2 regions of the Janthinobacterium sp. NKUCC08_JDC genome follow, and region 2 is predicted to be linked to the other one. Evidence: riboswitches for the same ligand, from Rfam matches in the RefSeq annotation. Region 2 holds a riboswitch; the other holds the start of a gene.

Region 1 (3,363 bases), on a different contig from region 2:
GCCAGGAAAACAGCACGGAGGAGGGTACGGGCATCGGCCTCGTCGTCACCAAGCAGCTGGTCGAATTGATGGGTGGCACCATCGGTGTCGACAGCACGGTCGGCGTGGGCACCACGTTCTGGTTCGAGCTGGCCGCCAGCAGCGCGCCGGCCCTGGTGCTGGGCGACGGCGACGCGCTGCCGCAGGTGCAGGAGCCGCAGGAAAGCCAGCGCACCTTGCTGTACGTGGAAGACAATCCCGCCAACCTGGCGCTGGTGGAGCAATTGATCGCCCGCCGCAGCGATTTGAAATTGCTCACGGCCATCGATGCGCACCTGGGCATCGACCTGGCGCGCACGTATCAGCCGGACGTGATCTTGATGGACATCAACCTGCCCGGCATCAGCGGTTTCGGCGCCCTGCATATCCTGCACGACGACCCGCTGACGAAACATATTCCCGTGATGGCGCTGTCGGCCAACGCCGTGCCGCGCGACATCGAGAAGGGCCTGGAAGCGGGCTTCTTCCGCTACCTGACCAAGCCGATCAAGGTCGTCGAATTCATGGATGCGCTCGACGTGGCCCTGCACCATGCGGCCGCGCACGGCCTGGCCGACGACATTCACGCAATACGCTAATTCAGCATTTATTTTTAGGAATACCGCCATGCTTCAAGCCACCGAGATTCTGAACGCCAGCATCCTCATCGTAGATGACCAGGAGGCGAACGTCATGCTGCTGGAACAGGTGCTGCGCAATGCCGGCTATACGCGCATCACGTCCACCATGGACCCGCAAGCCGTGCGTGCGCTGCACCAGCAGCACCGCTACGACCTGATCCTGCTCGACCTGCAGATGCCGGAAATGGATGGCTTCGAGGTCATGGAAGGCTTGCGCGACATCGAGGCGGGCAGCTATCTGCCCGTGCTGGTGATCACGGCCCAGCCCGGCCACAAGCTGCGCGCGCTGCAGGCGGGCGCCAAGGACTTCGTCAGCAAGCCGTTCGATCTGGTGGAAGTCAAGACGCGCATCCACAACATGCTGGAAGTGCGCCTGCTGTACCAGAAGCTGGCCGAATACAACAAGTCGCTGGAACAGATGGTGGAAGAGCGCACGGCGGAACTGCGCGAAAGCGAAGCGCGCTTCCAGCGCTTCACGGAACTGTCGTCCGACTGGTACTGGGAACAGGATGCGCAGGGCAATCTGACGCGCTTTTCCGGCCCCGTGGCTGAAATGCTGGGCATCGGCAGCGAGCAAGAGCCGCAGCGCTGGAACGCCACCGAACGAGCGCTGCTCGACGCAAAAATTGCCGCGCGCGAACCATTTCTCGATTTCATCTACAGCCGCGCCAACCTCGACGGCAGCACGCAGTACCTGCAGGTGAGCGGCGAACCGATGTTCGACAATGGCAGCCGCTTCATCGGCTACCGCGGCATCGGCCTCGATGTCACGGAGCGCCATCGCATTGCCTGATTTATACTGGGTGCTATCGATACTGACCAGGAAAAATCATGACTGACAAATCAACGCCGCAATACTGGTTCCCCGCCAAGACCTATGGCTGGGGCTGGGGCTTGCCCATCACGTGGCAGGGCTGGCTGGTGTTCCTGGCCGCGCTGGCGCTGTTCGCCTGCGGCGCTTTCCTGTTCCCGCCGCAGACCATGCTCGTGGGCTACATCGTCTATGAAGTGGCCATCGTTGCCGTGCTCATTTTCATCTGCCAGCTGAAGGGTGAACCGACCAGCTGGCGCTGGGGTAAGAAGAAGTAGAGCGATGTACAAAGACGACACCTGCAAGAAATCATCTGGCCGCGCGGCGTGAACCGCGTATAATTGGCTCGCTGCCGCAAGGCGGCAAACGCTAGGGGTCCTGCCTTTCGCTGTGGAAACACGGTGCAAGCGCGGGTGAGAAATACCCTCCGAACCTGATCTGGATAATGCCAGCGAAGGGAAGCTTTAGGATGAACGCACCCCGCTTTTCCGCGTGCGCGCAGCCGAACCTCCTTAGCTGGCTCCAGGCTTAAAAATAGTCTAGCCAAGGAGCCAAAATGAACGCCAACCCGAAATTCCTCTCCGCCACCGCCACGGTCGACGAAGCCGCCATCGCGCCACTGCCCAATTCGCGCAAGATCTATGTTGAAGGCAGCCGCCCCGACATCCGCGTGCCCATGCGCGAGATCAGCCAGTCCGACACGGAAGCGTCGTTCGGCGGCGAAAAGAACCCGCCGATCTACGTCTACGACACTTCCGGCCCGTACACGGACCCGGACGTGCAGATCGACATCCGCTCGGGCCTCGACACGCCGCGCCTGCCGTGGATCGTCGAACGTGCCGATACGGAAGAATTGCCGGGCCCGACCTCCGACTACGGCATCGCCCGCCTGGCGGACCCGAAGCTGGCCGAACTGCGTTTCAACCTGCACCGCAAGCCGCGCCGCGCCATCGCCGGCAAGAACGTGACGCAAATGCATTACGCGCGCCAGGGCATCATCACGCCGGAAATGGAATTCGTGGCCATCCGCGAAAACATGCGCCGCCAGGAATATTTGCGTGAGCTGAAAGCGTCCGGTCCCATGGGCGAGCGCCTGGCCGACCTGATGGGCCGCCAGCATCCGGGCCAGTCGTTCGGCGCCAGCATCCCGGCCGAGATCACGCCGGAATTCGTGCGCGAGGAAATCGCCCGTGGCCGCGCCATCATCCCCGCCAACATCAACCACCCGGAAGTCGAGCCGATGATTATCGGCCGCAATTTCCTCGTAAAAATCAACGCGAATATCGGCAATTCCGCCGTCACCTCGTCGATCGGCGAGGAAGTGGAAAAGATGACCTGGGCCATCCGCTGGGGCGGCGACAACGTGATGGATCTGTCGACCGGCAAGCACATCCATGAGACGCGCGAATGGATCGTGCGCAACAGCCCCGTGCCGATCGGCACCGTGCCCATCTATCAGGCACTGGAAAAGGTCAATGGCAAGGCCGAAGATTTAACTTGGGAAATTTTCCGCGACACCCTGATCGAGCAGGCCGAGCAGGGCGTCGACTACTTCACCATCCACGCGGGCGTGCTGCTGCGCTATGTGCCGATGACAGCCAAGCGCCTGACGGGCATCGTGTCGCGCGGCGGCTCCATCATGGCGAAATGGTGTCTGGCGCATCACCAGGAATCGTTCCTGTACACGCATTTCGAAGAGATTTGCGAAATCATGAAAGCGTACGACGTGTCGTTCTCGCTGGGCGACGGCTTGCGTCCCGGCTCCATCTACGACGCCAACGACGAGGCGCAGCTGGGCGAACTGAAAACCCTGGGCGAGCTGACGCAAGTCGCGTGGAAGCACGATGTGCAAGTGATGATCGAGGGGCCTGGCCACGTGCCGATGCAGCTCAT
Region 2 (3,363 bases):
CCACGGTGCTGTGCCTGGCCTTCGCGCACGAAGTAGCCTGCGGCATTCTGGAATTCCAGGCCCTTGCGGATCTGGAACAGGCTGGCCGCGACCATGAAGTCCGGCGTCACATCCATCTTCGCGCCAAGCTCGATCTGCTTGGAGCGGCTGGGCGTGAGTTCCTCGTTGGCATTCATCGCCTTGCGGTCGGCCGTGCCGCCATGTTCCATGCCCTGCGAATAGGCCGCGTACACGGACACATTGTCGAGCGGGGTGTAGACGAGCGACACGTTGGGCAGCAGGAAATCGTGCTTGGCGCGGATTTCCTTGTCGGCCTTCAGCACATACTGGTAGCCGTCGACATCGATATGGCGCAAGCCGCCATGCAGCTTCCAGTTCGGCGCCAGGCTGACGATATCCTGCACGAAGACGGAGTTTTCCGTGTCCTTGCGCACCAGGCGCACGGGGCCTTGCACACCGGTCGACATGTCGACGATCTGCGGGTGGTAGATGTTGCTCACGCCAGCCCAGTCGTACACGTACAGTCCCGCGCGGTCCTTGCGGCGGAAGGTCGAGACGCCGGCCGTGAATTCATGGCGCAGGGTACCGGTGGCGAACTTGCCCTGGATCATGGCTTGCGCGCTCAGCGGCTTTTTCGTCTCGCCCAGGCTGCGGTAGTCATACACGTCGTAGTCGCCATTGCCGCAGAAGCCAGGGTACAGATCTTGCGCGCTGCAGCCGTAGGGGAAGGCCGTGTAGTCGTCGCGCTTGAACGAGTGCTGGTTGGCAGATAAGGTCGCGCGCCAGTCGTCATTGAACGCGTACTGGAAGCGCAGGCCGATATTGCTGGTGACGGTTTCCACGGGGCGCGTCCACGGCTGCAGGTTGAGCATGGCGTCGGCGCTGATGCCGGTCGGCAAGGTCGTGTTATTCAGCAGCTGGAAGCCGGGCGCCGTCGCCTGCGCCTTGTCCTGGTAGTCGGCATCGAGTTGCAGCAGCGCTTGCGGCGAAATTTGCCAGTCGAAGGCGCCTGAAATGAATTTGCGGTTGCCGTCCGCGCCCTTGATGTAGGAGCGCAGGCGCTCGGCCGCCACGTTGACCCGGTAGCCGAAGCGCGTGTCTTCCAGGCGGCCGCCCAGGTCGACGGCGCCATACAGGGTGCCACGCTCGCGCGTTTCCACGGTGACGGTGCGCAGCGGTGCGGCGGTGGGGCGCTTGACGATGAAGTCGATCACGCCGCCCGGCGCGGCCACGCCAGCCTGCAAGCCTGCCAGGCCCTTCAGTACTTCGATGCGTTCCTTGTTTTCCAGCGGAATTTGCGTGTCGCCAGGAATGGCCACGCCATCCTTGCGGTAGCTGGAATTGTTGTCGAGCTTGAAGCCGCGGATGGAAAACTGTTCCGCATAGCCGACGGCGTTGTAGGCGTCGTTGATGCTGGCGTCGAGCTTGACGGCATCGCTGAGATTACGGATCTGCAAGTCCTGCATGTCTTTTTGCGAAATGACGGTGACGGACGCCGGTGTCTGCAGCAGCGGCGCGTCGGAAAAACCACCGACGGAGGCGCGCTTGGCGGCCGGCGCCTTGCTGGCCGTGACGACGACTTCGGCCATGCTCTGGGCCTGCGGGTCGGCGGTTTCGGCGGCGTCATTCGCGGCAAAGGCCGGTGCGGCAAACGCGTGTAGGATCGCCAGGGTCAAAACAGAAACGGATAAATTCGGTGTGGACATAGATTGCTCGTGGTTCAAGCCGTCTCTGTAAAGAGCACGGCAGGCTGCTTGTTCGGCTGGCGCCAACGCAGGAGCTATCAAAGGAGGGAGGTACTTTGCGCTTTCCTTCGCTGGCATTATCCAGATCAGGTACGAAGGGTATCTCTCACCCGGATGACTGCTCCAGGACCCCTAGCGAAATGACAGCTTAGCATGAAGCACGGCCAGCTGTCCCACCCTGCTGACCGTTTTACAACAGTGTGGTGCGAATCTACAGGCTCAGTTCCAGCACCTTGCGGCTGATGGCGGGCGTGATTTCACGCTGTTCGCCCAGCGCCGTCATGCCGTGCGCTTCCAGGGCGGACACGACTGCATCCACGCTCGCATGGTTCAGGCCGTAGTCGGCCAGACGCGTCTTGACGCCCATGTGGCGGAAGAAGAATTCCGTGCGCGCGATGGCCGCCTCGATGCGGCCATCTTCGTCGCCGCCGTCCAGGCCCCAGACGCGGGCCGCGTACTGCAGCAGCTTGGCGCGCTTGGCCTGCTTGCGCACGCGCAGCATGCTGGGCAGGATGATGGCCAGGGTTTGCGCATGGTCGAGCTCGTACAAGGCCGTCAATTCGTGGCCGATGGCGTGCGTGGACCAGTCCTGCGGCACGCCCACGCCGATCAGGCCGTTCAAGGCCAGGGTGGCGCTCCACATCACGTTGGCGCGCACGTCGTAGTCATCCGGATGCGACAGCGCCTTCGGGCCTTCCTCGATCAGGGTCAGCAGGATGCCTTCGGCAAAGCGGTCCTGCACGGAGGCGTTCACAGGGTAGGTCAGGTATTGCTCCATCACATGCGCGAACGCGTCGACGACGCCATTGCCCACCTGGCGCAGCGGCAAGGTGAACGTTTTCGACGGGTCCAGCACGGAGAATTTCGGATACACCTTGCGGCTCATGAACGAGCGCTTTTCCTGCGTGGCCTTGCGCGTGATCACGGCCGAGCCATTCATTTCGGACCCCGTGGCCGGTAACGTCAAGACAGTGCCGAAGGGCAGGGCGGCCTCGACGATCTTGCCGCCCTTGGCCAGGATGTCCCATGCCTCACCCTCGTGCAGGGCAGCCGCGGCGATGAACTTGGTGCCATCGACCACAGAGCCGCCGCCGACGGCCAGCAGGAAATCGATGCGCTCGCTTTTCACGAGGGCCACGGCTTGCATCAGGGTTTCATAGCTGGGATTGGGTTCGATGCCGGCAAACTCGGTCATCGTATGCCCGGCCAGCGCCGCCTTGACTTCATCATAGACGCCGTTCTGCTTGATGCTGCCCCCGCCATACGTCATGAGCACTCTGGCATGGGGCGGGATCAGCGCCGTGATGGCGGCGATCTGGCCCTGGCCGAAGAGGATTTGCGTTGGATTGTAAAAGTCGAAATTGAACATGGGGCTCCTGCCGCTGAGGTTTAGGCTGTTGCTGAGCCATGATTATGGCCGAACGGGTGGAAACGTGTCGTGGACGCTTGAGCTTTTCGCCCGCGCGGTGGAGAATGCAGCCGATGTCACCACCACGCGAAAAAGGAATGCGCATGACCACCGTCCCACTGGAAGAATCCGGCCTGCCGGCCACCGCGCTCGACATGCACCGCGCCATCGGCGCCACCATCGCCGCGCTGCAGGCGCTGGACTTGAACA

The links. Region 2 has a riboswitch for thiamine pyrophosphate ahead of KO538_RS02195 (TonB-dependent siderophore receptor). Riboswitches for the same ligand answer to the same signal wherever they lie in the genome.
Region 1: linked by a shared signal. The riboswitch ahead of thiC (phosphomethylpyrimidine synthase ThiC) and the one ahead of KO538_RS02195 (TonB-dependent siderophore receptor) in region 2 are both predicted to bind thiamine pyrophosphate.

What each region holds. Positions count from the first base shown of each region.
Region 1 covers NZ_JAHKQW010000015.1:54,515-57,877, reverse strand. The annotation lists gene KO538_RS25030 (ATP-binding protein) at 1-617, shown strand, start outside; gene KO538_RS25025 (response regulator) at 646-1,452, shown strand; gene KO538_RS25020 (hypothetical protein) at 1,491-1,748, shown strand; TPP riboswitch at 1,832-1,947, shown strand; gene thiC (phosphomethylpyrimidine synthase ThiC) at 2,027-3,363, shown strand, end outside.
Region 2 covers NZ_JAHKQW010000001.1:457,384-460,746, reverse strand. The annotation lists gene KO538_RS02195 (TonB-dependent siderophore receptor) at 1-1,706, opposite strand, end outside; TPP riboswitch at 1,792-1,889, opposite strand; gene KO538_RS02190 (iron-containing alcohol dehydrogenase) at 1,957-3,114, opposite strand; gene KO538_RS02185 (hypothetical protein) at 3,258-3,363, shown strand, end outside.